Regions from separate parts of the Homoserinimonas aerilata genome, predicted to be linked through region 3. Evidence: predicted binding sites of a transcription regulator. Region 3 holds the regulator's gene; each other region holds the start of a gene.

Region 1 (10,147 bases), 650 kb from region 3:
CGAACTTCGGGTAGGTGACGCGCGCGAACAGCCCATGCAGGGCGTGCCCGAACTCGTGGAAGAACGTCGTCACCTCGTCGAAGGTGAGCAGCGAGGGCTCGCCCGCGGCGGGCTTGGGCACGTTGAGGTTGTTGACCACGACCACCGGATGCTGCAGAAGCCGGTTCTGGGAGACGAGCGGGTTCATCCATGCCCCGCCGCGCTTCGAGTCGCGCGTGAACAGGTCGAGCACGTACAGCCCGACACCCGTGCCGTCCTCATCGTGCACCTCGAAGACGCGCGCGTCAGGGTGGTAGGCGACGAGGTCGTCCCTCTCAGTGAAGGTCACGCCGTACAGCTTCGTCGCCGCGTGGAAGACGCCGTCGCGCAGAACCCGCTCTGCCTCGAGCCAGGGGCGCATCGCGGCGGTGTCGACATCGTATTTCGCGGTGCGCACCTTCTCTGTGTAGAACGCCCAGTCCCACGCCTCGATCGGATGCCCGGCGATCGCCTCCAACTCGGCCTGCTCCGCACGCGCGTTGCGGGCGGCGGCAGGCGCGAGGCGGCCGAGCATGTCGGCGACCGCCTGCGGGGTGCGGGCGGTCTCGTCGGCGGTCACGTACGCGGCGTGGCTGTCGAAGCCGAGCAGGCGGGCCCGCTCGGCGCGCAGTCGCGTGATCTCCAGCACGAGTTCGCGGTTGTCATGCTCATTGCCCCGGATGCCGCGGGCGCGCGAGGCGGTCATGATGCGTTCGCGAAGCCCCCGGTTCGTCAGCTGCGCCAGCCACGGGTGCCCTGTCGGCAGCACGAGGGTGACCAGATATTTGCCGTCGAGTCCGCGCTCCGCAGCCGCGGCCGCCGCAGAGGAGATCTCGCCGGCTCCCAGCCCGTCGAGTTCCGCGACGTCATCGACGACGACGGCCAGTTCGTTCGTGTCGGCGAGCAGGTTCTTCTCGAAGCGGGTCGTCAGCGTCGACAGGCGCTGGTTGTACTCCCTGAGCTTCTCCTTGTCGGCGTCGGGCAGGCCGGCCCCGGCAAGCGTGAACTCGGTGTGGTGACGCTCCACCAGGTAGCGGGTCTCGGCATCCGTCACCGCCTCCCGAGCCTCGTACAGTGCTGAGATGCGGGCGTAGAGCATCGGGTCGAGCGTGATTGCGTCACCGTGCGCCGCCAGGCGCGGTGCCAGCTGCTCCTCGAGCTCGTTCGTGAAGTCGCTCGAATCGGCCGACGACTTGTTGAAGAACACATTCGCGACCCGCTCCAGCAGCTGCCCGCTCGCCTCGAGCGGCACGAGCGTGTTCTCGACGGTCGCGGCCTCCGGGTTCGCCGCGATGGCGGCGACCTCGGCGAGCTGCTCCTCCATGCCCCGTTCGAACGCCGGCAGGTAGTGCTCGTCGCGGACCTCCGCGAACGGCGGCAGCGAGTACGGCAGGGTGCTGGGGGAGAAGAACGGGTTGGTCATGCGTCGAGCCTATTCGGGCCCCGGGCCTAGGCTTTGCCCATGACTGAGAAGAACCCGCGCCGTGACGGCGAACGCTACTCGCACGGCCACCACGAGAGCGTGCTGCGCTCACATTCATGGCGCACGGTCGAGAACTCTGCCGCATATCTGGTGCCGAGCATCCGGCCGGGTCTCGAGGTTCTTGATCTCGGTTGCGGCCCGGGAACCATCACCGTTGACCTGGCTCGTCGGGTCGCTCCCGGCCGTGTTGTGGGCATGGATGCTGCCGCCGATGTCATCGAGAAGGCCGCGGCCCACGCCCGCGAGGAGGGCGTCGACAACGTCGAGTTCGTGGTGGGCGACGCGTACGCGACGGGCTTCGACGACGACTCGTTCGACGTCGTGCACGCGCACCAGGTGCTGCAGCATGTCGCCGACCCGGTCGCCGTGCTGCGCGAGGCTCGGCGGATCGTCCGGCCCGGGGGTGTGGTCGCCGCACGCGACGTCGACTACGGCGGCACAATCGTGCACCCCACGACGGAGGGCATCGCGAGCTGGGCGGATGTCTACCAGCTGGTGCACCGCGGCAACGGTGGCGAACCGGATGCGGGGCGCAGACTCAAGCAGTGGGCGCGCGAGGCGGGATTCACCGATGTGGTGAGCACGGCATCCGTCTGGTGTTTCTCCTCGGATGAGGATCGCGACTGGTGGGGAGGGATGTGGCGCGACCGCGTGCTGCAGTCCGCCTTCGCGGGCGACGCCGTCAGCAACGGCCACGCCACCCAGGATGGGCTGCAACAGATCTCGGATGCCTGGCAGGAGTGGGCGCTCGACCCGAACGGGTGGATGGCGATGCCCCACGGTGAGGTGCTCGGCCGGGGCTGACGGAGCAGCCCTTCCCGACAGTTTCTCCACTCATTACCGCCAGGTGTGACCGCAACTGGAATGTCGGTGGATGGTCGTAGATTCACCCGTAGTGAGAGGTGAAGAGATGATTGCGACAGCTGTAGAGATGTGCCCCGCCATCACACCCGTTTCGCATCGGGTGCGCCCGCGGGGGATCGACAGGCTCGTGTCGGTCACAGGCCTTGCGATGCTCAGATTCGCGAGGGATCACGCCCAGGTGCGGGCGCAGCGGGAGACGATTCGTGCCTCCAGCATGCCCAGCGTGGCCGAATACCATGAGCTGGTTCGGCAGGCGGAGCGCCTGCGCGACGAGATGCGCGCCCAGGCGGCGTACTACCACCAGATGCGGTAGACGTCACTCGGGCGCTGTGACCGAGGCAGTTCCGGATGTCGGGTCGTAGGTGATGCGCGTTCCGTCGTCTAGTTCGACGACCGGCCGCCCCTCAAGCCAGGTGAGCGTCCAGCGCCACTGCGACGGGTCGAAGCCGGGCTCGTCGATCGCCGCGAGTTCCGCCTCGACCTCGCGCACGGCCGCCACGACAGCCTCGGGGAGTGCGGCAGGAGCATCCGCCCCCACCGTCCACCGCGTGCCGAGCTGCATTATTCTGCGACCTCTTCGAGCACGATGTCCGTGACCGCGAACTCGTCGCCCTCAACGAGGGTGAGCGTTTCGATGCGTCCGACGGCCTTCAGATCGTCGGCTGCCTGCTCCAGCAGCGCAATCGTTGCGGCTGGCGCGGTGATCACGGCTGAGGTGACGGGCGTCTTCTGTGAGGCCTTCGCATCCGTCTTCGCCCGGCGGATGCCGATGAGCGCCTCGCCGACGGCCGACAGTACACCAGAGGGGGTGGTCGTGCCGGATGCGATGGGCCACGCGGCCGTGTGGATGGAGTCGTCATGCGTCCACGACCACACCTCCTCTGTGGCGAACGGAAGGAACGGCGCGAGCAGGCGCAGCATCACGTCGATCGCCTCGCGGAGTGCGAGCACGGCACTCGCCTGACCTTCGGCGGTGGAGGAGCCGTAGGCGCGCTCCTTGACGAGCTCGAGGTAGTCGTCGCAGAACGTCCAGAAGAACTGCTCTGTCGACTCCAGCGCGCGGGCGTGGTCGTATTCGTCGAATGCCTTCGTGGCGTTCGCGACGACCCGGTCGAGCACGGCCAGCATGTCCACGTCGATCGGGTTGGCGACCGTGAAATCGCCACTCGGCAGTTCGTAGGAGTAGGCGAACTTGGCCGCGTTGAGCACCTTGATGGCGAGGCGGCGGCCGATCTTGATCTGCTTCGGGTTCTGCGGGTCGAAGGCCGCGTCGGTGCCGAGGCGCGAGGATGCGGCCCAGTAGCGCACAGCATCCGAGCCGTGGTCGTCGAGCATGCCGGCGGGGGTGACGACGTTGCCCTTCGACTTGGACATCTTCTTGCGGTCGGGGTCGACGATGAAGCCGGAGATTGCGGCATGCTTCCACGGCGCGACGCCGTCGTGCTCGAGCAGCGAGCGCAGGGCGGTCGAGAACAGCCAGGTGCGGATGATGTCCTGGCCCTGCGGGCGCAGATCGTAGGGGAACACGAGATCGAAGAGCTCGGGGTCGCTCTCCCAGCCGCCCGCGAGCTGGGGGGTGAGGGAGGATGTCGCCCAGGTGTCCATGACGTCGAGCTCGCCGACGAAGCCGCCCGGCTGGTTGCGCTGGGTCTCGTCGAAGCCGGGTGCGGCATCCGATGACGGGTCGACCGGCAGCTGCGCCTCTGTCGGCACGATGGGGGAGTCGAAGACGGGGTTGCCGTCGCCGTCGAGCGGGTACCAGACGGGGATGGGCACGCCGAAGAAGCGCTGGCGGCTGATCAGCCAGTCGCCGTTGAGGCCGTTGACCCAGTTGTCGTAGCGCACCTGCATGAACTCGGGGTGCCAGTCGATGTCCTGACCAAGCGCGACGAGGCGCTCGCGCAACCGCTCGTCGCGGCCGCCGTTGCTGATGTACCACTGGCGGGTCGACACGATCTCGAGCGGCTTGTCGCCCTTCTCGAAGAACTTCACGGGGTGCGTGATGGGCTTGGGGTCGCCGACCATTTCGCCGCTCTCGCGCAGAAGCTCGACGACGGTCTGCTTGGCGCTGAACACGGTCTTGCCGGCGAGCTGCGCGTAGGCGGCCTGCCCTGCTTCGCTCTCGATGGCGGCGGGCGCCTCGCTGATGATGCGGCCGTCGCGACCCATGATGGTGCGGTTCGGCAGGTCGAGTTCGCGCCACCAGATGACGTCGGTCAGGTCGCCGAAGGTGCAGATCATGGCGATGCCCGATCCCTTGTCCTTCTGGGCGAGGTGGTGCGCGACGACGGGAACCTCGACGTCGAAGAGGGGCGTGCGCACGGTCGTGCCGAACAGTGCCTGATAGCGCTCGTCATCCGGATGCGCGACAAGCGCCACGCAGGCGGGCAACAGCTCGGGCCGGGTCGTCTCGATGTGGATGTCACCGGCCGTGCCGTGGAATGCGAGCCGGTGGTAGGCGCCGGGCTGCTCCTTGTCCTCCAGCTCGGCCTGGGCGACTGCGGTGCGGAACGTCACATCCCACAGGGTGGGGGCATCCGCCTGGTAGGCCTCGCCGCGGGCGAGGTTGCGCAGGAAGGCGCGCTGCGCGACGGCCTGGGATTCGGGGGCGATGGTGCGGTACGTCTGGGTCCAGTCGACGCTGAGGCCGAGCTTGCGCCACAGATCCTCGAACTGGGTCTCGTCTTCGAGGGTGAGCTTCTCGCACAGCTCCACGAAGTTGCGGCGGCTGATGGGCTTCTGGTCGGCGGCCTTGGAGCTCTTGTTGTCGCCACCCTCGAACGGCGGCACGAAGTCGGCCTCGTACGGCAGGGTCGGGTCACAGCGCACGCCGTAGTAGTTCTGCACGCGACGCTCGGTGGGCAGGCCGTTGTCGTCCCAGCCGATCGGGTAGAACACCTTCTTGCCGATCATGCGCTGATAGCGGGCCACAACATCCGTGTGGGTGTAGCTGAAGACGTGACCGATATGAAGCGAACCGGATGCCGTGGGCGGGGGAGTGTCGATGGAGAAGATGTTCTCGCGAGTCGCTGCCGCACGGTCGAACAGGTAGCTGCCCTGCGACTCCCAGCGGTCACCCCACTTCTGCTCGAGGCCTTCGAGTGCGGGCTTCTCGGGAATGGCGTCGGCCATGGGTGTCTCCGGTTCGATGTGGGCGGCACCGTGTCGGTTCTGAGGTGCCTGAATATGGTCTGGATCAATCGTACCGGAGCGGGTGGGGCGGTCTGAGAACGATGGTGTGCCCGAAGCGAACTCCGTTGGTCTGATGGTGGAGTGGTGCTTTGCTGGACGCTGCAGGATGGTTGCGATGCTCGGGTGTGCCGGAGACGGTGGCCTCGGCGAGAGCGGAGAGTGTGGCGATGAGGCTACTGGTGTTGGGCGGCGGCGACTTCGTGGGCCGTGCTGTTGTCGAGGATGGTCTTGCGAGGGGCTGGGAGGTGACGGTGGTCAACCGCGGCCTGTCTGAGGTGACGCCCGGTGCGCGGATGCTGCGGGCCGACAGGAGATCGCCGGGTTCCGCCGAACTGCGCGACGTTCTCGGCAGCGCGCGCTGGGATGTCGCGGTCGACACCTGGTCATGGGAGCCGCGCGCCGTGCGTGAATCGGCGGGGCTGCTTGCTGACCGCGTCGAGCGCTACGTCTACATCTCGACTCGCTCCGTCTACGAGTGGCCGACGCCGGCGGCAGCGGACGAGTCTGCTGCGCTGGTGGCACCCGGCAGCGATGACAGCGCGGATGACTATGCGCGCGCCAAGCGTGGTGCGGAGTTGGCGGTGATCGAAGCGTTCGGTGACCGCGCGATTCTTGCCAGGGCTGGGCTCATCCTCGGGCCGAGGGAGAATATCGGTCGGCTGCCGTGGTGGCTCTCCCGCATTGCTCGGGGCGGCGCGGTGCTTGCACCCGGCGAACCGGATGCGGGGGTTCAGTATGTCGATGCTCGTGACCTCGCCGCGTGGTGCCTCGATGCGGCGGCGGCCGGTGAGGGTGGCGCGTTCAATATCGTGAGCCCCGAGGGTGCCGCGACGATGGGTGAGCTGTTGCGGGCGTGCGTAGAGGCAACGGGGTCGGATGCGACGCTTCGGTGGGTCGACGCCGAGACCGTTCTCGCGGCAGGCATCGAACCGTGGATGGAGCTGCCCGTCTGGATTCCGCCCGGCGAGGACCACGACACCATGCATCGCGCGGACGTGAGCAGGGCGGTGACGGCTGGCCTCAGCATCCGCCCCCTGTCGGAGACGGTGTCGGACACCTGGCGTTGGCTGCAGTCGCGGGGTGGCACTGCGCCGCAGCGGGTCGATCGCCGTGCCGTCGGGCTTGACCCCGAGAAGGAGGCGGCGGTGCTGGCGGGGTTGCCTGCGGTGTGAATTGCGGGGTGTGGATGTGGTCGGTCGCGGACCTGCTGCGCGTCCGAGAAGTTATCCACAGATTCCTCCATTTACTTCGAACATACGTTCGAATGTGAGAGAATTGCATCATGCTCGAAACCCTCTCTCGCCCCGTAATTCCGGGGTTCCACGCCTCCATCGGAGGGCGTGTTCAGGGGGATGGCGTCGAGGCTCTCGATGTCGATTTTCGGGCGATGGCAGACGGCGATCTGCTTGCCTCGGCGGCACTTGTGGAGGAGATGGGGCGCCGCGTGGATTCGCTCCGTGTCGCCGTGGCGGGCGAGATCGCCCATCGCTCACGATCCGGCCTGGGTACTGATTCTCTGGCAGCTCGACGCGGATGCCGCACCGCAGCGGAGATGCTCCGTCGCGTGACGCTGGTGGCTGGGGCGACGGCCGCGCGCAGGATCAAACTCGGCACGCTGCTCCGCCCGGCGATGTCGCTGACCGGTGAGGTGCTGCCTGCGTCGTTCCCTCAGGTCGCGGCGGCCGTTGAGGAGGGTGTTCTGGGCATGGATTCGGCGCTGGCCATCGTCTCCGGCCTGTCCTCGGTTGTGCGTCGTGTCGGCGATGGGGCTGTCGCTGCGGCGGAGGTCGAGCTTGTGGCATCCGCGCTGGGTCTATGCGAGCGCAGTGACGTCGAAGAGGGCGCCGTCGAGCAGGGCATCCCGGCGACCGCCGATGAGATTGCGGAGCAGGCGAAGGTCTGGGGCAGTTACCTTGACCCCGACGGTGCCGAGCCCAGCGAGGAGCGCGCGATGAAGCGCCGCTCGTTCTCGCGAGGCGTCGAGCGCGACGGCCTCGTGTACGGCACCTATTCGTTGCTTCCTGAGATCGCGGCCAAATTCACGCGCCTGTTCGATGCGTGCCTCTCGCCGCGCACGGCCGGGGTGTTCCTCGACGCGCCCCTTGAGTCGGATGCTGATGCTCCGGCCGACACCCGCACTCCCGATCAGCAGCGGCACGACGTCGTCGCAGCCATGGTCGACACCTTTGCACGGTCGGGCGAGGCGCCCACGATCGGTGGCGCTGCCCCGACGGTGCTTGTCAGCGTCGATGCGGAGTCACTTCGCAGCGGTCATGGTGTCGGCCACATCGACGGCATCGACACGCCTGTTTCGCTCCGCACGATCAAACAGTTCTCCTGCGCCGGCGGTGTGCAGCGCGTGGTGATCGATAGCGACGGCCGCATCATTGAGCTCGGTTCGCCGCAGCGGTGCTTCACCCCGGCCCAGCGCCGGGCGATCACGCTGCGCGACGGCGGATGCGTCATCCCCGGTTGCCGCGTGCCCGCTGCCTGGGCGGAGATCCACCATGTCGTCCCCGACGCAGACGGCGGCCCGACTCATACAGACAACGGCGTGCTGCTCTGCTGGTTTCACCACCGCAGCATCGACACTTCGGGCTGGGAGATTCGGATGTCGCGAGGCTCACCCCAGATCAAGGCACCACCTTGGCTCGGAGGAAGCGGCCGCTGGTTGCCCGCCGGCAAGTCCCCGACCCGCCGGTCGCGGGAGCTGCGTGAGCGGTTGTGCTGAGGGCTGCAAGTTCTTGAGCTGCTCTGGCGAGCTCGGTCACTCGTGGCGAGGCTTCGCCCGGGTGCAGGGCGATCACGCTGCGTGACGGCGGCCCGACTCTCACAGACGAAGGGACAAACTGTAAATGCGCCCGCTTGCGTACAATCAGAAGATGCGCATTCGTCAGTGCTTCGAGCGCCCACTTTCGCCCGGGGATCGGGTGTTGATCCTGCCAGATCCGGTTTTCGTCGGACCATGGCCAAACGAATGCCTTGCAACGGTTATCTCCGTAGCGCGTGCGCGGAATTTGACGCCTCAGGCCTCGCGCCGAAATAAGTTTGTTTACATGGTGAGGTTCGATGAACCTCAGTTGGATGGAGATGGGGACGGGCCGTACACGTCGACAGAAGTTCTGAGCCAGTACGTCGCACGAGCCGGAGAATAGAGTCGCGCGTAGCGCGGCTCCGTTACTTGAATGGGCAACGTATCTTGGGGCCTGTAGCCAACCCGCCCCTCCATGCGCCTCAGTGCGACAGGCTTGCTCCCGCAAACCCCGCCACAACGGGACCGACCGCCGCACGAAGGTACGGCCCCAGCTCACCCCTGCCCGTGCCCGCCGCAGCCCACACCTGAGTTGCCGCAACTGCTGCACCGAGTAGGGCGTAAGCGGCGGCCTGCGCGGCGGCCGCACCCACGCCGCCGCGCACGAGGAAGTCGCGGATCACTCGCCCGAGCGTCGTGAATCGGCCCAGCGCAGAGGCCTGCAGGTCGTGGGCGCTGCCGATGAGGTCATGCTGCGTCAGAGCGAACGGTACGCGGGACGGGCCGAACTCGTCGCCGATGGAGACGAGGGCGTCTCCGACCGAACGGAGCGGCGAAGCATCCGCCGGCATCTCAGCCAGGGTCGCCGTGAAGTGCTCGATCGCCTCATCGAGTTCCACCCAGAACACGTCGCCCTTCGCGTCGAAATAGTTGAAGAAGGTGTTGCGGCTCACCCCGGCCCTGCGCGCGACCTGATCGACCGTCGTTCCGGCGTAACCGTTCTCGAGAAAAAGCTCGAATGCGGCGTCCTGCAGGATGTCGCGGGAGGCTGCCGGCGGGCGTCCGGGGCCACTCGGCTGGGGTGCGGGTTTCGTCACGGTCGGCTCCTGATTCGGCTGCTACAGGCGCGGCGCGGCGGCGATCAACTGCTGCGTGTACTCGTGCCGGGCCGCGGTGAACAGCTGCTCCGCCGTGCCCGTCTCAACGATACGGCCTGCGCGCATCACGGCGATCGAGTCGCTCATGTGCTGCACGACGCCGAGGTCATGCGAGATGAAGAGATAGGCGACGCCGAGGGATGACTGCACCTCGCTGAGCAGGTCGAGCACCTGCGCTTGAACCGACACATCGAGCGCCGAGACGGGCTCATCGCAGATGATCACGCGCGGCGAGGGCGCGAGGGCCCGGGCGATCGCGACCCGCTGCCGCTGGCCGCCAGAAAGGTGCAACGGCCGCCGCTCGGCGGTGACGCTGGCCAGGCCCACCGCGTCGAGCAGTTCCGCGATGCGAGCGGATGCCGCGCCGCCGCGACGAGGAACGCCGAGCGCGTCTCGCAGGATCTCGCCGACGGTGAGCCGGGGATCAAACGAACTGAGGGCATCCTGATAGATGGCCCCGATGCGGTGGCGTCGCGCCCGCCTCTCGCGTTCGGGCAGCGCGCTCCACGCCTCGCCCTCGAGCAGCACCTCCCCGCCGTCGGCATGTTCGAGGCCGAGCGCGAGCCGGGCCACCGTGGTCTTGCCTGAACCGGACTCGCCGACGAGGCCGAGCGTCGTGCCGGCGGGCAGCACGAAGGAGACGTCGTCGACGGCGCGCAGCGGGTCAGCACCGGGCCTGCG
Region 2 (10,147 bases), 310 kb from region 3:
ATCGTGACCGGCGAGTTATAAACCCACATGGCGTCAACGCCGGCAAGAGCGCCTCTGCTTAGCAACGTGGCGGACGCAGCAAAACTTGTGTAGTTCGCGATACGACGAATCGCTGAAGAGTTATGGCTTGCGTAGAGAGGAACTCTGGTGAGATCGATGCCATCGACGTTTGACCTGTGGCGAAGCCGCTGTCGAAACCCCGGATAGATCTCACCATTGGGGTAGTTGGGAAAGCCGGTGAGCACGCTCACCTCATGGCCCGCCGCCATGAATTCTCGGGAGAAGACTCCCGGGAGAGCTGCCGGCCCGGTCTCCGGGTCAAACCACTGGGAAAGGACGCCGAGTTTCATTCGAGTTTGTCCTGCCCGTGTTGAAATGCTTCCACCACGAACGAGACGCCCTCAGCCCCGACACGACGAGCCCACGCCGCATCCTGTTCTTGGCCGAACCACATGAGTTCCACACGACGAACGCCCCCCTGAAGCGGCCTGACAATCGTGGCGAGCAGAAAACCTGATGAAACGAAGAAACGGCATAGTGGCTTCGGTAGCATGCGCGGGGCCCGGCCGCCCGCCGCATGAAGCACCTCTGCCGTCGTCATCCCCTCCCAGGGCTGAAGCACAACAGTCGGCACCGACGATATGTGGCTTCCAACGAATCGAATGAAGCTAACGAGTCCATCTACAGAGCTAACGACGGTCGGCCGATCGCCAGGGGCCGCAACAGATGACAATGGCGACCGAGCAAGACGCCGCAGCTGACGCGTCGTCTCCCGCCCCACGCCCTGCACCGAGGTCGCCCTCAACACCACAAGCTCTGGGCTACGACCATCTGAAGCGTCCTCTACTCGCGCGAAGAGCGCCATCTCCCCGAGCGCTTTCGAACGTGAGTACGCGGAGAACGGCCGAAAAGTCGCCGTCTCATCCAGCTGAGGAGTCCGCCCCTGCACGGCTGCAGAACTCAAATGAATCACGCGCATCGCACCAGCCAGGCCCGCGGCGGTCAACAGCACGACGGGGAGAAGAGCATTAGCTCCAAACAGCGGAGCTGCATCCGAAGCATCCGGGGTGGCGAGCCCAGCAGCATTCACCACTACATCGACACCCCTCAGCTGGTCTGCAAGCTCCTTGGTCGCCAATTCAGACTTCTCGGCGAGGGCAAGCAGTTCTGGCACGGACGCGCCTCCCTCAACACGGAGCCTGGGGGCTTTGACCTCGACAACATCCGCCCCCTCTGCTTCGAGCGCGCGGACAACAGCAGACCCGATGAACCCCGAAGCACCGACCACCGCCCAGCGAAGCGGACCATCCATGACCGCATTCCGCGGAAGTTCCGACTCAGGCAAAGCCACGACTTCCGCCGCCTCAGTGCCAACAAGTCGCGGAAGCCCCAAATAAACCAAGGCCACAACGATGACGAGCGCGCCACCGATAAGCCCACCCTGGGGCCCGGCCAGCGAGAGAAGCCCGGCGGCGGCAGCCAGAGCGGAGAATACGGCAACCACGATCGCAACGGGGGCATGCGGCCGCCCCCCACCGGTCAGCTGTTGATACACGTGGCTTCGGTGAGCCTCGTACCACTTCTCACCCCGCAGAACCCGGCGGAGCAGCGTGACTCCCGCGTCGACTAGGTAGATCGAGATCGGGGCGACAAGCGCAAGCAAGGGCACGCCTCGCGCGAACGCGACGGTCATCGTGATGGCGATGCTCGCGCCCAGCAGGTAGCTGCCCACGTCGCCCAAGAACATGCCCGAACGCACAAAGTTCCACGGCAAAAAGCCCACGAATGCGGCTGCGATAACAACGCCCGCCACGGCCAGCCAGACCTCTCCGGTGAATGCGCCTGCCACGGCTAGAGCCCCGCCCACGACCCCGCCGTGCAAACCCGAAATACCGTTGATGCCGTCCATGAAATTGGCGACATTGATATAGCCCGCGATTCCCACAGCAAAGAGGGCAACCCACCACCAGTCCAAGCCGAACAGGCTGGCCGCCGCCAGCGCGCCGCCCAACCCCAGCGCGAGCTGGATGGCCGCGCGAATCGCTACTGGCACGCCCCACACGTCCTCGCACAAGCCCAGAACGCCTGCCGCCAACGATACGAGCAGCACCAGCAGAATCGCCCCGGACTCGACCCTCGGGTCAACGAGCAGCAGCACAACGCCGAAGGTCACTGCGAGTGCCAGCAGCGCGGCCAATCCTGCCCCCCGAAGCGTCGGGGTCGTGTGCGACGAGCGCCCATTCGGCACGTCCATCACACCCACACGACGCAGCAACGGCCTCAAAAGTGGAGGCAGCAGGAGACTCACTACGAGGCAGACACCCGCGCCGACGCCGATGATCACGACTAGCTGCCACCCAAAGTCGCAGGCTCGACTTCAGTGCGACCGTCTTCGACTCGACACCGAGCCTCCCACTCCTGCTGATTCAGCCGCTCAGGCGTGATGACCTTCACCGTAGTGTGCGAGATCTTGGGGTGGATCGGCCGATTGTCCGATTCGTTGTCCCCAACCAGAATCTCGTGCAGCTTCTCGCCGTGGCGCAGGCCCGTATACACGATTGCGATGTCCTTGCCAGACATCTCGATCATGCGTTCCGCGACATCCAGAATGCGAATCGGCTCCCCCATGTCCAGAATCAGCACCTCTGCAGGCCGGCCGATGCCGCCCGCCTGGATGACCAACTGGCACGCCTCAGGGATCGTCATGAAATAGCGCGTCGCATCCGGATGCGTCACGGTCAACGGCCCCCCCGCCTCGATCAACGACGTGAACGTCGGAAGCATCGAACCACGGCTGCCGATCACATTGCCGAAGCGCACCGATACGTAAGCCTTTCCCGTCGTCTCGGCAGCCCAGGCGGTGAGTTTCTCGGCGACACGCTTGGAATGGCCCAACGCGCTCGTCGGGTTCGCTGCCTTGTCGGTCGAAACATTCACGAAGGTATCGACGCCAATGTTCATCGCCGCCTGCAAGACATTGAGCGAACCGATCACATTCGTCTTCCACGCCTCCTCCGGATACTGCTCCAGCATCGGCAGATGCTTCAACGCCGCAGCATGGAAGACCACATCTGGGCGGCGCTCCGCGAAAATCTTGGCCAGGGCATCCGCGTCACGGATATCGGCCAGCACCACATCCTTCGTATCAAGCAGACCATGACCCGAAATGGAGATCTGCGTCGACTGCAGCCCCGTCTCATCACGATCAAGCATGATCAGCTCCGCCGGGCGGAATTTAGTGATCTGCCGGCACAACTCCGAACCGATCGAACCACCAGCGCCCGTCACCAGAACCTTCTTGCCCTGCAGATAACCGGCAATCGACTCCATCTGAGTGTCGACCGGATGCCGGCCGATCAGATCCTCGATCGAGATATCGCGCAGGTCACGCAGACGAGAATGCCCCTCAAGCACCTGAAGCAGAGGAGGCAGAACCTTCACCTTCAACCCTGCGGCATCTGCGGCATCCGAAATAGCTCTGAACACGACCGAATCGGCACGACCGACAGCGATCACCAGCACGGTCGCCCCCGTGCGGGCCGCAACCTCACCGAGGTCGCTGCGGGTGCCCATGACCTTCACCCCATGAAGCCAGACATTGCGCTTCAACGGGTCATCGTCGATCAGACCCACAGGAACATAGGGCGAGTTGCTGTCAGTACGCATGCGCTTCACGATGACGCCGCCGAGATAGCCGACCCCGAACACCAAGGCCTTCTCTGCAGCGGCCGACGGCGTGATCAGCTGTTCAGTGACCAGCCGCTTCAGATAGCGCACCGCACCCATCAGCACGAAAGCGATCGGCAGAGCGAGAAGAACCGTGCTGCGCGGAATCTGCCAATGCACGCCGAACAAAACAACAGGCAGCCCGAGAACCACGCCTCCGGCCACCATCACCCAGACAAGCGCCAGAACCTCGCTGAAACTGCCGTAGGGGTGCCTGCCGCGGTAGAGGTAGACGAACCAGCCGACGACCAGCTGCACGAGAACGGCGGCGACACAGAGCACCGCGATCGGCTCCCAGACCACCTTGCTCACATCGAGGTCATAGCGCAGCACCACGGCGAACACGATCGCCACGACCCAAGCGAAGGCGTCCACAAGGAACTTCGCCCACACGCGCGACATCGGCCCGCCCGCGTACTTGACCTCAGAACCCTTGGCTGACAACTCCGGCTCGGTTACTGCCACGAGAGAGTACTCGCCTTCCTGTATTTCATCGCACGTCGACGGTGAATTCAATAAAAAACGAACTGACCATCCGGTGACTGCCCGACGTCATGCATCCAGCATCCCGCAATGTCAGCCCGACCCCTCTAACGACATGGTTCCGCCGAAAAACAAAGGTGTGCGGTAATCAGTTTGCCACAGAAGACACGGGCGACGGTTTGATGCGTGTCACAAACGCGAGACTCGTATATTGGATTGTGTGACCTCGCCGCGCCAACGGCGGGCTCAGCCAGCATGAACACTCCCCAATTGGACCCGCCCGCGGCTGTACCCGCCCACAGCCACAGCCGCACTCAACGAAACGATAACGTTAGGCGATGACCCACGCCGCCGCCGCCAAAGAGGCCTACACCGCGTTCTTCAGCAGCCCGCGGCTCGCCTCCGCGCTGGCGACGGCATCCGTCGGCCTCGGCGTCTTCGCATTCGCACTTCACCGCACCATGGGCTGGCCCGCGCTGCACGCCATGCTCGGCCTGCTCGCACTACTCAGCCTGCTGTCGCTCTGGGCACGCCGCGAAAGCCTCAACCTCACCGGCCTGGTGCCAATCTCGCTGGCCGTCTTCGTGCTGTGGGCCGCCGCATCCGTCTTCTGGAGCCAATACCAGTGGGCGACACTCGGCAGCCTCGCCTACCTGTTCGGCTTCGGCGTGCTCGGGATGCACGTGGCGCTGCTACGAGACACCATCCAGATCATCCGCGCATTCGCCGACGTGCTGCGGTTCACCTTCATCGTGTCGCTCGCGCTCGAAGTGCTGTCGGGCCTACTCATCGACACACCCATCCGGTTCCTGGGCATCGGCGCGCACCTCGACCAGCTGGGCCCCATCTCCGGCATCATTGGCAACCGCAACGAACTCGGGATGCTCGCCGTCATCGCCGGAATCAGCTTCGTGATCGAATGGCGCACCCGCGCCGTCGAACCCGCATTCGCGGTCGGGTCTCTGGCCTTGGCGGGGGTGACGCTCGTTCTGACGGCGTCTCCCATCGCGTGGGGTACCGCATTCGTCGCGGCCGCAGCGACCGCAGTGCTGTACGGGGTGCGCAAACTGGCGCCACGATACCGGCGGTACTGGCAGCTGGGCACGCTCGCCCTCGCCGCCGTGCTGGCGGTGCTCGCATGGAGCTTCCGCACACCCATCATCACCGCGCTCAACGGAGGCGGCGAACTCGCCTACCGCCTCACCCGGTGGCGCGAAATGCTCGACCTGATCCCGCTGCACCCGCTCGAAGGCTGGGGCTTCATCGGACAATGGAACAACCAACTGCCCCCCTACGTGCTGTTCGTCACCGGCGACATGCGCGAAACCAGCTCAGCACTGAACGCCTACCTCGACGTGTGGTTCCAGCTCGGATTCGTCGGACTGGTCGCCTTCATCGGCGTACTCGGCCTCGCATTCACGCGCTCATGGCTGCTCGCGGCACGACAACGCAGCGTCATGTACACGTGGCCGGCCATCGTACTGGCGGCGCTCATCACCGCCGGCCTGGCCGAAAGCAGCCTGCTGGTCGAATTCGGATGGCTCACCTTCGTGATCTGCTGCGTCAAAGCATCACAGAAACTCAGCTGGCGGAGAGCGTTCGAGCGGCCGCTGGAGCAGGAGCCGCTGGGGTGAGGTGGCGGCGCTCGCCCTGAGGAGCACACTCCGATCGTGCCTTGCTGAAAACGAAGGAGTTCCTCGCCGGAATGACCCCAGAACGTCCGTAATCGGCCACAAACGGGCGATTCTCCTTCGTTTTCAGCAGACCCCGAGTTGCTGCGCGGGCTGGGCTGCTGCGCCGAGCATCCGGAACATGCCCGGTGGTCGGCGCGGCCGCTCTGGCGGCTCTACTCCTCACCGGTGCGTTCGAAAAGTAGTTCTCCACAGATTGCCGGCATTCCTTCGAAAGTTTGTTCGAATCTGTGAGGATGGATGCATGTCCTCCCTCACCGAATCGCTCGCCAGCCTGGCGAAGGCAGCATCCATGCTGCCCGTCGATTCAGCGGCCTACGAAGAACTCGAGGCCGAGCATCTGCTCGAGGTGACGAGCGTGTTCGCCGCCGTTCGCCGCACCATCGAGGCCAGTGCGGCAGCAGCAGCCGGCGAAGTCGCCCGCCGCTCGGCGGTGAGCATCGGCTCCGACGGCCTGGCGCAGCGCTCCGGATTTCGTACGCCCGAGAAACTACTGCAACACGTCACCGGCGTGAGCAGCCGCGAGGCCGGGCGGCTCGTGCGCATCGGCGGCATGATGCGCGACGTTGAGATCGCCAGTGGCATCGTCGAGCCAGCTCCGGATGCTCTGGGCCATTTTCCCCGGCAATGGCTCACCCCAGTCGGCCAGGCGGTCGCAGAAGGCAAGCTGTCGCTCGACGCGGCAGAGAGCATCCGCATCGGGCTGGGCGAGCCGACCGGCGGGCCTGACTCTCATCCAGACGCGGCCGGAGTGACCGCCTCAGCCCTGAGACGGGCGGCCGAGGTGCTGGTGCAGCTGGCCTCGACACTGAACGCCGACCAGATGCTGTCAGAAGCCCGAATGATGCGCGACGAACTGGACGCCGCCGGCATAGCCGAACGTGAAGCCATCAGGCACGCGCAGCGATCATTCAAGAGATACCGGCGACCCGACGGCATGACGTCGTACAGCCTGCTGGCAGACCCCGAGAACGCGGCCTTCCTCGACGACGTCTACGACCAACTCACCTCACCGCGGCGCGGCGCCGTCAGAATGGTCGACGCCGACGATCGGGCGCACGCTCAGACGATCAGCCGCGACCCGCGCAGTCACGAACAGCTCGCGTTCGACGGGCTGCTCGCAGTGCTGCGCATCGGGGCCGACACCGACCAGAGCTCCGCCGGCACCGCAGTACTCGGCACCCGCCGCCCCGCGATGAGAGTACTCGTCACCGAGCGCACCCTGCGCGGGCGTGCCACCCAGAAGCACCGCGAACGTGAAGCACACAACCAGTCAGGTCCACTCGGGAAAGCGAACCAGGACGATAGCGCGGCATCGGCATCGGGACCGGGCCCGGGCCCGGGCCCGGGCCCGGGCGAGGCGTACTTCGGGCGAATCGAAGGTCAGAACTATCCGGTGTCGATCGAGACAGTCGAACGCATCACCTGCGAGACGGGAATCGTTCCGATCGCATTCGATGACGATGGGCAGTGCGTGAATGTCGGCCGCGAGCACCGGCTGTTCACTACTCGACAACGCCTCGGCCTCGCAGCGCGAGACGGCGGATGCCGCTGGCCCGAATGCGAGCGGCCGCCCTCCTGGTCAGAAGCCCACCACATAGACCAATGGAAACGCGACGGCGGCAGAACCGACCTTGCCGACGGAATACTTCTCTGCCGGCACCACCACCTGCTGCTCCACAACAACCGCTGGGAGATCACACGCACCGGAGCAAACTATTGGCTCATCCCACCGACGAGCGAAGACCCGCACCAGACCCCGCAACCGATGCCGCACAAGAGCGCGGCGCTGCGCGACCTGCAAAGCGAAGCCGGGTGACTCGATGCCGGCAGCAAGCGACACCCGACAGCCACGGCGCACGGCTGTATGCGCGGCTGCACCATCGACGACACGGGCAGTTGGGCAAACAGGCTGGCTGCGGGCTGGGCAGCCGGGCGTGCTGGCGGGCGGGCTGGCCGCGTAGGCGTGGCGGCGGTCGGGCAGGCAGACAGGCAGGCAGGCAGGCCTGTGCGGTGCTGTGCGTGCGGTGCGGTGCGGTGCGTGCGGTGCGGTGCGTGCCGTGCTGGCTAGTGCCGCGTGTCTTCCACCAGAGTCAGATCGTGGCGCACCATGCGCGCGACGAGCTCATCGAACGCGACCGACGGCGACCAACCCAGTACCTCGCGCGCCTTCGACGCATCCCCCTGCATAGAAGAAATCTCGGCCGGACGGATAAACCTCGGATCGATCTCGACCAGCTGCCGCCAATCATCGATACCGGCCGCCGCGAAGGCAGCGCCCACGAACTCCTCCACCGTGTGCGTCTCGCCCGTCGCCACCACATAGTCATCGGCGGTCTCGTGCTGCTGCGCCAACTGCAGGGCTCGCACATAGTCGGGCGCCCAACCCCAGTCGCGACGCACATCCAGGCTGCCCATGCTGAGCACATCCTGACGCCCGGCGGCGATGCGCGCCACACCAGCGGTGATCTTGCGCGTCACGAAAGCCTCCGGCCTGCGCGTCGACTCATGGTTGTACAAGATGCACGACGACGCGTGCAGCCCCTGCGCCCGATACACGCCCACCAGATGGTGGGCATACGCCTTTGCCGCGCCGTACGGCGACGTCGGCCGGATAGGCGTGCTCTCATCCTGCGGAGAGCTCGGCGGGTTGCCGAAAATCTCGCTGCTCGACGCCTGCACGAAACGCACCGGCCGGTCATCGCGCTGCTGCACCTCGAGGCAGGCCTGCAGGAGCGTCGCCACCGACAGCCCCGTGATGCGGGCCGTCTGCTCCGGATGCTGCCACGAGAAAGCCACAGAGCTGATGCCGCCTAGATTGAAGACCCGGTCGGGGCCCACATCGAGCACAAGCTGCTTCAGTGACGCAGACTCGGCAAGGTCTCCCTCGTGCAGCACAATTCCGGGGTGGCGGGCACGTAGTTCTTCGACGGCTTCGTCGGAGGAGCGCACCAGCCCGTGAACCTCGACGCCATCAGCGACAAGGTCATCGACGAGGTAGCTGCCATCTTGGCCGGTGATTCCGGTGACAAATGCGATCGACATGGGTCTGCTCTGTGTGGGCTCGCTCAGCGGGTCGCCGACGCCTTCTGCTCATGAACATCCGACTCGACCATCATCTTCACCAGTTCAGGGAAGCTGACCGTGGGCGTCCAACCGAGCACATCGCGCGCCTTGCTCGCATCGCCGATGAGCAGATCAACCTCAGCCGGCCGCATGAACGCCGGATCCTGGCGCACATAACCCGACCAGTCCTCGATGCCGACCGCGGCGAAAGCGTGATCCAGCAGCTCACGGATCGAATGCGTCTCACCCGTGGAGATCACGTAATCATCCGCGGTGGGCTGCTGCAGCATCCGCCACATGGCCTCCACATAGTCGCCGGCGAAACCCCAGTCGCGCTTCGCATCCAGGTTGCCCATGACGATCTCATCCTGCAGACCCAGCGAAATACGGGCGACCGCCTGCGACACCTTGCGCGTGACAAACTCGGGGCCACGGCGAGGCGACTCATGATTGAACAGGATGCCCGACGACGCGTGCATGCCATACGACTCGCGGTAGTTGATGGTCATGTAGTGACCGAAGACCTTCGCCACACCATACGGCGAGCGCGGCCACAACAGGGTCTCCTCACTCTGAGGCACCTGCTGCACCTTGCCGAACATCTCCGAGCTGGACGCCTGATAGAAACGGATGCCGCTCACATCATCGCCGGCATACATGCGGGCCGCCTCAAGCATATTGAGCACACCCTTGCCGGTCACATCGGTGGTGAGGCTCGCGTTCTCCCACGAGTAGGCGACGAAAGAGATGGCGCCGAGATTGTAGATCTCATCCGGCTGGCTCGCCTGCAGCGCGCGCATGAGACTGGAGAGGTCGGTCAGGTCGCCGGTGAGTAGCGTGATGCCCGGCAGGGTGGTCTCGACCAGCTCACGCTTGGGGTTGTTCTGGCCGCGGATGAGACCGAATACCTCATACCCCTTCGAGAGCAGCAGCTCACCGAGGTAGAGGCCGTCCTGGCCGGTGATTCCTGTGATGAGGGCCCGAGGCATCCAAGTTCTCCGTCGTGTCGTGGGGGTGTTGCGCGTTTCAGCTTCGTCAAGACTAGCGGGGGCTGAAGGATGTCAGGCGGGCTGAAGCAGATCGCGCACAACGTCGAGGTTGCCCTGGCTGGAGAGCGCCGCATAGGAGCCCGCCCGCCACTCGTGCACCACCGTGCGCAGCCTCGCCGGCCGCGAGGCGGG
Region 3 (10,147 bases):
GAGCGCATCCGCTTCACAAGCCCGCATCCGGCGGCCTTCACCGACGATGTCATCGAGGCGATGGCGGAGACGCCCGCGGTCATGCCGCAGCTTCACATGCCCCTGCAGTCGGGTTCGGACCGCATCCTGAAGGCGATGCGCCGCAGCTACCGCTCTGAACGCTTCCTCGGCATCCTCGATCGCGTTCGCGAGCGCATCCCGAACGCGGCGATCTCGACGGACATCATCGTCGGCTTCCCCGGCGAGACGGAGGAGGACTTCCAGGAGACCCTCCGCGTGGTGGAGAGGGCGCGTTTCGCCTCTGCCTTCACCTTCCAGTATTCGATCCGTGAGGGCACGCCGGCGGCGACGATGGACGAGCAGGTGCCGAAGGCGGTCGTTCAGGAACGCTACGAGCGGCTCACCGCCCTGCAGGATCGAATCTCCTGGGAGGAGAACCGGGCGCTCGTCGGCACGACCGTGAACGTCATGGTCTCCGCCGAGGGCAGCAAGGATGCCCAGACGCATCGCCTCTCGGGGCGCGCGGAGGACAGTCGCTTGGTCCACTTCGATGTGCCGACGGGTGCCGAGGTGCCGCGTCCGGGCGATGTCGTCACGGTCACCGTCTCTGAGGCGAAGCCTTTCTATCTGATCGCCGACACCGCTGTGGGCGGAGGTTTCGCTGTCCGACGCACAACGGCGGGCGATGCCTGGGATCGCGCCGAGGCGGCCTCCTGCGGCGTCCCGGCCACCTCTGCTGGGTCCTCCGCACCGGCACGGGTCTCGCTCGGCCTCCCAACGCTGCGCGTGGCCACGACGCCGATCTACGATTCGTCCGACGGCCTGCGCTAGGTGGTGCTTCCCCTCATCGTCCTTGTCGGCGCGACCGGCACGGGCAAGACGGCGCTCTCCCTGGAGCTGGCGGCGCGGCTGGCGAGCGCCGGCAGGCCGACCGAGATCGTCAATGCGGATGCGATGCAGCTGTACAGGGGCATGGATATCGGTACGGCCAAGCTTCCGATCGCCGAGCGCCGCGGCATCCCGCACCACATGTTCGACGTGCTCGATGTCACCGACGAGGCGAGCGTCGCCGACTACCAGGTGCAGGCTCGCGCGGTGATCGGCGACATCCTGGCGCGTGGCGCTGTTCCGATCATGGTGGGCGGCTCCGGTCTCTATGTCTCTTCGGTGATCTACGACTTCCGATTCCCGGGCACGGATGCTGCGGTGCGGGCCAGACTCGAGGCGGAGCTCGCCGAGGTGGGTCCCGGCATCCTGTTCCAGCGTCTGCGGCAGCTGGATCCGGCCGCAGCGGAGTCCATCGGGCCGCACAACGCTCGCCGCATCGTGCGTGCGCTCGAGGTCGTCGAGCTCACGGGGGAGCCGTTCGGCTCCGGGTTGCCGGATGAGGGCGCCACCTGGCATGCCGACACCCGGGTCATAGGGGTGCGCGCCGAGAGGGCCGAGCTGGTGGCCCGACTCGACGAGCGGGTCGAGGGGATGTGGCGCGACGGGCTGCTTGATGAGGTGCGGATGCTCCGGGAGCGCGGGATCGAGCGCGGCGTCACCGCGAGCCGCGCCATCGGTTACGCGCAGGCGATCGGCGAGCTCAGGGGCGAGCTGAGCCAGGGGCAGGCGATCGAGCTGACCCAGGCGCTCACCCGCAAGTATGCGCGTCGGCAGGTGAGCTGGTTCCGGCGGTACGCGGCGACGACGTGGTTCGACCATGATGCCCCTGCGCTGATCGAGGATGCGTTCGCGCTCAGCGTGCGGTGACGTCCGCCTGCCGAACTATCCTTGGATGATGCCAGAGATTCACTTCACCAAGGGCCACGGCACGGGCAACGACTTCGTGCTGTTCTCCGACCCCGACGGCGAGGTGGAGCTGAGCCCGAAGCAGCTTGCGGCGATCGCCGATCGGCATTTCGGCGTCGGCGCCGATGGCATCATCAGGGCGGTCCGCTCTCGTAGTCTTCCGGAGGGTGCTGCGGCCCTTGCCGAGGATGACGGCGCGGAGTGGTTCATGGATTACCACAACTCCGACGGCTCCCCGTCGGAGATGTGTGGCAACGGCATCCGCGTCTTCGCCGAGTACCTCACGACGAACGGTCTCGTCGATCTGGGGCCCAACGACACGCTCACTGTCGGCACCCGCGCGGGCGTGCGCGATCTGCAGCGCAACCAGCGCGGCTTCCAGGTCGATCTCGGGCGCTGGTCGCTCGATGGGGGTGAGCCCCTCGTGCGGGCGAAGAACCTCCCGGTGGCGAGGCCCGGGCTCGGCATCAACGTCGGCAATCCGCATGTGGTCGTGGCGCTGTCGTCGCTCGATGAGCTCGCCGAGCTCGACCTCGGCTATATCCCCGTGCTCGAACCCGTGCCTGAGGCCGGCGCCAATGTCGAGTTCGTCGTTCCAAGCGATCCGCTCGTCGTCGATGGTGTCGGCAACATCACCATGAGGGTGCACGAGCGCGGCAGCGGTGAGACGCTCTCCTGCGGCACCGGTGCTGTCGCGGCTGCCCTCGCGACGCGTCACTGGGCGGGGGCGGGCGCGCCGAACAACTGGCGGGTCGAGGTTCCGGGCGGAACGCTCGGCGTGCGCATGTGGCCTGCCGAAGACGGAGAGCACGTCTCCCTGAGTGGGCCTGCGACGCTCGTGTTCGAGGGCGATCTCAGCCTGTAGGCATCCTGAGCGGCGAGGTCAGCGCCTGCGGACGCGCAGAACGCGGTAGCCCTTGTTGGTGGCTGCCCGTGACACGGAGAAGTCGGATGCGAGGGCGCCGTCGAGCCAGCGGTGCAGCGAGTCAGAGCCCAGATTTCGCTGCACGACGAGCCAGGCGTCCGTCGATGGCTGCAGTCGGGGCAGCCAGTGCGTGAGCATGTCGTGCAGCACGTCCTTGCCGACGCGGATCGGCGGATTGGAGCGGATGGTCATGAAGTCCACGTCGTCGGGAACATCCTCGGGCAGCACGGCGTTGATGTTGGTGAGGCCGAGAGCCTCGGCGTTGCGGCGGGTCAGATCGAGCGAGCGCTCGTTGACATCGACCGCCCAGACGGTGGCGTGGGGCGATTCGATCGCCATGGTCAGCGCGATGGGCCCCCATCCGCAGCCGAGATCAAGGAGATTCCCTCCGGGAGGAACGGGTGGCATGTTCGACAGCAGCACCTGTGTTCCGGCGTCGAGCCGCTCGGGGCTGAAGACGCCGCCGGCGGTGGTCAGTGCATAGGGCTGGCCCGCGAGTGTGACGGTGATCTGGCGAAGTTTGAGCTCACTCTCGGGAAGTGAAGAGAAGTAGTGCTCATTGGCCATGCAGAGAAACTTACCCAATACCAAGGAACTAGGGTTAACCCAATGACTGAAGTTAAAGCAGAAGACGCGAATGACGACGACGTCATCGAGCGCATCCTGTCGAGCGCATCTCAGCGTCCCGCCGGCTACACGATCTTCTCGAGCGGCCGCGCGCAGGCGTTGCAGTCCGACGGTGCCGTCGTCTCCGTCGATTCGGATGGCGACCAGCTCGATCGCGATGACCGCGAGGCGCTGCGTCGTGTCGCCGGGCTGTCGACCGAGCTGGAGGACGTCACCGAGGTCGAGTATCGCCAGCTCCGTCTGGAGCAGGTCGTGCTCATCGGCATCTATTCGCAGGGCAATGCGCAGGAGGCGGAGAACTCCATGCGCGAGCTGTTCGCGCTGGCGGAGACGGCGGGCGCTGTCGTTCTCGACGGCCTGCTGCAGAAGCGGGCCACTCCCGATCCGAGCACTTATTTCGGCAAGGGCAAGGCACAGGAGCTGCGCGGGGTGGTTGCGGCCGTGGGCGCCGACACGGTCATCGTCGACGGCGAGCTCGCCCCGAGCCAGCGTCGCGCGCTCGAGGATGTCATCAATGTGAAGGTCATCGACCGCACGGCGGTCATCCTCGACATCTTCAGCCAGCATGCGAAGAGCCGTGAGGGCAAGGCGCAGGTGGAGCTCGCTCAGCTCGAGTATCTCCTCCCGAGGCTGCGTGGTTGGGGTGAGTCGATGTCGCGCCAGGCCGGTGGTCAGGTCGGCGGTGCCGGCGCGGGTATGGGCAGCCGTGGCCCCGGTGAGACGAAGATCGAGCTCGATCGGCGTCACATCCACACCCGGATGTCCAAGCTGCGCAAGCAGATCAAGGAGTTCAAGCCGGCCCGCGAGACGAAGCGTGCCAATCGCAATCGCTTCGAGGTGTCGAGCGTGGCCATCACCGGCTACACGAATGCGGGCAAGTCGAGTCTTCTCAATCGCATCACGAGCGCCGGTGTTCTCGTCGAGAACGCGCTGTTCGCGACGCTTGATGCGACGGTGCGCAAGACCGTCACGGCGGACGGGCGCGGGTACACCCTCGTCGACACCGTCGGGTTCGTGCGCAATCTGCCGCATCAGCTCGTCGAGGCGTTCCGTTCGACCCTCGAGGAGGTGGCGGAGTCGGATGTCATTGTGCATGTCGTCGACGCCTCACACCCCGATCCGGCGAGCCAGCTGGCGACGGTGCGTGACGTCATCGGTGAGGTGGGCGCACGCGACATCCCCGAGATCGTGGCCTTCAACAAGGCAGACCTCGCAGACGAGGATCAGCGGATGCTGCTCCGTGGTCTGCAGCCGGATGGCATCTTCGTCTCGGCGCGTTCGGGTGAGGGTGTCGAGGAGCTGCTCCGGAGGATCGAGGAGCTTCTTCCGGCGCCGTCGGTCGAGGTTGAGCTTCTGGTGCCCTATGACCGTGGCGACATCGTGGCGTCACTCCATGGCCGCGGCATCATCACGTCGACGGACTACGAGGAGGCGGGAACCCGGGTTCACGCACTCGTGCGTGAGCAGGATGTTGCGACGTACAGCGAGTTCGTCGCCGCAGGGGCGTCCTAGACGAAACGGCGTCTCAGACGGAACGCAGTACGGCGACGACCTTGCCGAGAATCTGGGCGTAGTCGCCGAGGATCGGCTCGAAGTTGCTGTTGCGCGGCAGCAGCCAGGTGTGCCCATCGCGCTGGCGGAACACCTTGACGGTGGCCTCCTCGTCGAGCATCGCCGCGACGATCTCGCCGTTCTCGGCCGTCTTCTGCTGACGCACGACGACCCAGTCGCCGTCGCAGATCGCGGCGTCGATCATTGATTCGCCGACGACCTTGAGCATGAAGAGTTCGCCCTTGCCGACGAGCTGGCGGGGGAGCGGGAAGATCTCTTCGACCTGCTGTTCGGCCGTGATGGGGATTCCGGCGGCGATACGCCCCACGAGTGGCACCATCGCTGCGTCACCGATGGGTGCAGCCTGCGCGTACTCCTCACCGTCCGGCTCTCCGCGCTCGGACTGGGGGAGATCGATGAGGATCTCGATGGCGCGCGGGCGGTTGGGGTCGCGACGGATGTAGCCGCTGAGCTCGAGCTGGCCGAGCTGGTGGGTGACGCTGGAGAGGGAGGCGAGCCCGACGGCGTCGCCGATCTCGCGCATGCTCGGCGGGTAGCCACGCGACGACACGGTGCGCTGGATGAATTCCAGGATCGACAGCTGCTTCTCACTCAGGCTCTTACGCCTTCGTGTCGACGGTTTCTCGTCCATCTTCTGCTCCTGTCGCACCGAATGTCGGTGGCTCCTGATTGTGTGTGTCTCGCGACAGTCGAAACTGTATCCGCCTTCGTTCCCGGAGGCAAACACCTGTTCGAGTGTGTCGCGGCTTCACTGACACAGAGTTTCGAATCGGGCCTTGCATTTTCGAACAATCGAATATATGTTCGGAACAGAGCTTCGCATCCGATGTTCCCGGCCGAACATCGGATGCGGCTCTACCCCTTTCGATTCACCCTCCTTCCGGAGGGCGGGTTTCAAGAAAGAGAAGAGGCATCACATGAGCACCTCAGCAGTCGACATGGATTTCACCGGGGTCGCCCCGGCATCGTTCGAGGCTTCGGAGACCGCCGCGCCCCGCGCCGCCGCTTCGCACCTTCGGATCACGCAGCGAGGTCGCCGCGTGCTCATGACGCTCGCCGCACTCCCGCTCGTCGTGATCGCACTCTTCGTTGCTCTCAACGGCGGCATGGCGACGGCCACGGATGCATCGGGGCCAGCCGAGCTGAGCTACGTCACGGTCTCGGGTGGTGATTCGCTCTGGGGCATCGCCGAGGAGATCGCTCCCGGTGAGGATCCCCGCGAGGTCATCGCCCAGCTTCTCCGCTTCAACACCCTCAAGGGTTCGGATGTCGTTCCCGGCCAGCAGCTCGCCGTGCCGACCATGTACGTCAACGGCTGAATGAGGTCTGCCGGGCTGAAATAGGATTGAGCGGTGGCTTCCCTTTCAGACCTTCCCCTTCGTGACAGCCTTCGCGGCAAGAGTCCGTACGGCGCTCCGCAGATCAATGTGCGCTATGCGCTGAACGTCAACGAGAACACGCACCCGATCCCCGAGCCGGTCGCGCATGACATCGTCACGTCGTTGGCTCGGGCCATTCTGTCGGTCAATCGCTATCCTGATCGCGAGTTCACGGAGCTTCGTGAACGGCTCGCCGGTTATGTCGGCCACGGGCTGACGGCCGAGAACATCTGGGCTGCCAATGGGTCGAACGAGATCCTCCAGCAGCTTCTGCTGGCCTTCGGCGGTCCGGGGCGCAAGGTGCTCGGTTTTCCGCCGAGCTATTCGATGCACTCGATCATCGCCGAGATCACCGACACGCAGTGGGTGATGGGGGAGCGGGATGCCGGCTACGAGATCTCCCCGCAGACCGTCGTAGAGTCGATCCGTCGCACCCAGCCCGATGTCGTCTTTCTCTGCTCGCCCAACAACCCGACGGGCACGCACCTCTCGCTCGAGACGATCGCCGCCGCCTACGACGCGTGCGACGGGATCGTTGTCGTCGATGAGGCCTACGCCGAGTTCGCCCCCGATGGCGCGCCGTCGGCCCTCGATCTGCTCGAGGGCCGGGAGCGTCTGGTCGTTTCGCGCACCATGAGCAAGGCGTTCGCGTTCGCGGGCGCCCGGGTGGGCTATCTGGCGGCCGATCCGGTCATCGCCGACGCCCTTCGTCTTGTGCGGCTTCCATACCACCTGTCGGCGCTCACCCAGGCGGCGGCTGTCGCTGCACTCGAGCACACGCCCGAGATGTTGGCCATGGTCGATGACATCCGCACCCAGCGCGACCGCCTCGTGGTCGAGTTGGCTGCCCTTGGCTACACGCCGCTGCCCAGCGCATCCAACTTCGTGCTGTTCGGCGGTGTCGATGACCCGAAGGGGCTGTTCGAGGCTCTCCTCGAGCGCGACATCCTGATTCGCGATGTCGGCATCCCGCACCACCTGCGCGTGACGGCGGGAACGGAGGCGGAGACGAGTGCCTTCCTGGCCGCCCTCGCTGATCTCACCACTCGGTAGACTCGACCTCAGGGGCCCAGGCCCCGCGCCTTCTCGCGTTCGGGTTCTCCGTGCGCCCAGACCAGTGACCTAAGGATCCGGCATGTCAGAGCTCGGCAGTTCGACCCAGAGCAGGACGGCCCGGCTGTCCCGCGAGACCAGCGAGTCCAGCATCGAGCTCTCGGTGAACCTCGATGGCACGGGCACCTCGAACGTGTCCACGTCGGTGCCGTTCTTCGATCACATGCTGACCGCCTTCTCCAAGCACTCGCTCATCGATCTCGATGTGCGTGCGACAGGCGACACCGAGATCGACGTGCACCACACGGTGGAAGACATCGGTATCGTCCTCGGCAAGGCGATCGCTCAGGCGCTCGGCGACAAGGCGGGTATCTCGCGCTATGGTGACGCCCACGTCCCGCTCGACGAGGCGCTCGTCCGCGCAGTTGTTGATGTCTCTGGCCGCCCGTACCTGGTGCACAGCGGTGAGCCGGCGGGCTTCGAGTTCCACCTCATCGGTGGCCACTTCACCGGTTCGATGGTGCGTCATGTCTTCGAGGCGATCACGTTCCATGCCGGGCTCACGGTGCACATCACGGTGCTCGGCGGTCGCGACCCGCATCACATCGCGGAGGCGGAGTTCAAGGCTTTCGCCCGTGCCATGCGCACGGCGGTCCAGCGCGACTCCCGCGTGTCCGGCATCCCGTCGACGAAGGGCGCTCTCTGATGTCGGGGGCTCTCCTGTGACGCGCAAGTCGGTCGTCGTCCTTGACTACGGCAGCGGCAACGTCCACTCCGCGGTCAAGGCGCTCGAACTTGCGGGCGCAGACGTCGAGTTGACCGCCGATCGGCGCAGGGTGGCCGAGGCGGACGGCCTCCTGGTTCCCGGGGTCGGCGCGTTCTCGGCGGTCATGGAGGCGCTTCGCGCTGTCGGCGGTCCTGAACTCATCGAGCGGCGCCTTGCCGGCGGTCGACCGGTGATGGGCATCTGCGTCGGAATGCAGGTTCTGTTCGAGCACGGTGTCGAACGCGGGCAGGGTACGGAGGGTCTCGGCGAGTGGCCGGGCACCGTGAGCCTGCTCGATGCCCCCGTCGTGCCGCACATGGGCTGGAACACTGTGCAGCCGGATGCCGGTTCCGTGCTGTTCGAGGGAGTCGAAGACGAGCGCTTCTACTTCGTGCACTCCTACGCCGCGCATGAGTGGACGCTCGACATCGTGCCGCCGTTTCCTCCTGCCCTTCTGACCTGGTCCGAGCATGGCGAGCGCTTCCTCGCGGCGGTCGAGAACGGCCCGCTGTCGGCGACCCAGTTCCACCCGGAGAAGTCGGGGGCACCGGGCATTCGCGTGCTCTCGAACTGGATCGGCAGCCTCTGATTCTCTGCCGTGTCCAAACGCGGGTAGTATCTGTTTCTTGTTCAGCGCGTTCGCGCCCTCACCTGTATGCGTCCCCGGCGATCAGCCGAGAAAGCCCTTCATGAGCGAGTTCAACAAGACCCCCGGTCTCACCCTTTTTCCGGCGGTCGATGTTTCGGATGGCAAGGCGGTGCGGCTGACCCGCGGGGAGGCCGGCAGCGAGACCAGCTATGGCGACCCTGTGGCGGCCGCTGAGGAGTGGGCTGCGCAGGGCGCCGAGTGGATCCACCTGGTGGACCTCGATGCCGCGTTCGGCCGGGGCAACAACCACGGTGTCATCAAGAAGGTGATCCGTCAGGTGCGCGGCGTCGTCAACATTGAACTCTCTGGCGGCATCCGCGACGACGAGTCGCTCGAGGCGGCCCTGGCGACGGGGGCGAAGCGTCTCAACCTGGGCACAGCAGCCCTCGAGAACCCGGAGTGGGCGGCCCATGTGATCGCCGAGTACGGTGAGGCGATCGCGGTCGGCCTCGATGTGCGCGGCACGACGCTCGCGACGCGGGGATGGACGAAGGATGCGGGTGATCTCTGGTCGGTCATGGATCGACTGGAGGAGGCTGGCTGTGCGCGCTACGTCGTCACTGATGTGACGAAGGATGGCACGATGCAGGGCCCGAACGTCGAGCTGCTGCGGCAGGTGCTCGACCACACGCCGCGCCCGGTGATCGCCTCCGGTGGCATCTCGAACCTTGACGATCTGGTTGCCCTGCGCGAGCTTGTGCCGCTCGGGCTGGAGGGCGCGATCGTCGGCAAGGCGCTCTACAACAAGGCCTTCACGCTGGCCGAGGCGTTGGACGTCGCCAGCGACTGATGCACGACGGCGATTCGAAGCACGATGGCGTTCCGGTCTCGACGAGGCTGGCGGATTCCGCGGGGCGTCCGTGGGCCGGGCGGCATTTCGAGGAGGTCGATCCGGCGGTCGCCGAGGATGACGGCTCCGCGCCCGAGGGGCTGAGTTCGGCGCTGGACCGCTTCAGGGCTGGCCAGACGGATGCTGTCGAGGTCGTCGACGCTCTGCGCGAGTGCCGGCTGCTGGTGCCGCTGGTGGCGCAGCTGGGGGAGTCCGGCGTCAATGAGCACGGCGTCGTGGTTGACAAGAGCGCGGAGCTGTCGATCGTGACGGTGGCGGGGCCGGATGGCCGCAATGTGATGCCTGTGTTCGGCTCGGTCGAGGCGATGCAGCGCTGGAATCCGATGGCACGGCCTGTCCCCGTCGATGCGGTGCGCGTGGCGTTGGCTGCTGCCGATGAGGGCACCGATCTGGTGGTGCTCGACCCGACGTCTCCTTCGGAGTTCGTGGTGCGCCGACCCGCGCTCTGGGCGATCGCGCAGTCGCTGCCGTGGGTGCCGAGCCATTCTGATCCAGAGGTTGTCGCCGAGTTCGAGGCGTCGATCGCATCCGA

Evidence for each region. The regulator LexA, encoded in region 3, represses DNA repair genes until DNA is damaged. The targets are predictions, from matches to a motif close to TCGAACANNTGTTCGA.
Region 1: FB562_RS04080 (HNH endonuclease signature motif containing protein) is a predicted target of LexA. The motif match lies at 6,806-6,821, and genes of this name have one in related genera.
Region 2: FB562_RS08550 (DUF222 domain-containing protein) is a predicted target of LexA. The motif match lies at 6,111-6,126, and genes of this name have one in related genera.

What each region holds. Positions count from the first base shown of each region.
Region 1 covers NZ_VFOM01000001.1:855,137-865,283, forward strand. Annotated here, with positions in the region: gene FB562_RS04050 (M3 family metallopeptidase) at 1-1,441, opposite strand, end outside; gene FB562_RS04055 (methyltransferase domain-containing protein) at 1,481-2,305, shown strand; gene FB562_RS04060 (hypothetical protein) at 2,412-2,678, shown strand; gene FB562_RS04065 (hypothetical protein) at 2,682-2,927, opposite strand; gene valS (valine--tRNA ligase) at 2,927-5,497, opposite strand; gene FB562_RS04075 (NAD-dependent epimerase/dehydratase family protein) at 5,725-6,729, shown strand; gene FB562_RS04080 (HNH endonuclease signature motif containing protein) at 6,840-8,288, shown strand; gene FB562_RS04085 (TetR/AcrR family transcriptional regulator) at 8,792-9,406, opposite strand; gene FB562_RS04090 (dipeptide ABC transporter ATP-binding protein) at 9,428-10,147, opposite strand, start outside.
Region 2 covers NZ_VFOM01000001.1:1,816,955-1,827,101, forward strand. Annotated here, with positions in the region: gene FB562_RS08530 (glycosyltransferase family 4 protein) at 1-350, opposite strand, end outside; gene FB562_RS08535 (NAD-dependent epimerase/dehydratase family protein) at 347-2,344, opposite strand; gene FB562_RS08540 (polysaccharide biosynthesis protein) at 2,347-4,191, opposite strand; gene FB562_RS08545 (O-antigen ligase family protein) at 4,548-5,843, shown strand; gene FB562_RS08550 (DUF222 domain-containing protein) at 6,145-7,719, shown strand; gene FB562_RS08555 (GDP-mannose 4,6-dehydratase) at 7,968-8,945, opposite strand; gene FB562_RS08560 (GDP-mannose 4,6-dehydratase) at 8,969-9,955, opposite strand; gene FB562_RS08565 (glycosyltransferase family 2 protein) at 10,028-10,147, opposite strand, start outside.
Region 3 covers NZ_VFOM01000001.1:1,502,339-1,512,485, reverse strand. Annotated here, with positions in the region: gene miaB (tRNA (N6-isopentenyl adenosine(37)-C2)-methylthiotransferase MiaB) at 1-831, shown strand, start outside; gene miaA (tRNA (adenosine(37)-N6)-dimethylallyltransferase MiaA) at 835-1,755, shown strand; gene dapF (diaminopimelate epimerase) at 1,784-2,659, shown strand; gene FB562_RS07150 (class I SAM-dependent methyltransferase) at 2,678-3,286, opposite strand; gene hflX (GTPase HflX) at 3,329-4,858, shown strand; gene lexA (transcriptional repressor LexA) at 4,872-5,549, opposite strand; gene FB562_RS07135 (LysM peptidoglycan-binding domain-containing protein) at 5,836-6,237, shown strand; gene FB562_RS07130 (histidinol-phosphate transaminase) at 6,271-7,350, shown strand; gene hisB (imidazoleglycerol-phosphate dehydratase HisB) at 7,433-8,056, shown strand; gene hisH (imidazole glycerol phosphate synthase subunit HisH) at 8,073-8,705, shown strand; gene priA (bifunctional 1-(5-phosphoribosyl)-5-((5-phosphoribosylamino)methylideneamino)imidazole-4-carboxamide isomerase/phosphoribosylanthranilate isomerase PriA) at 8,806-9,555, shown strand; gene FB562_RS07110 (SseB family protein) at 9,555-10,147, shown strand, end outside.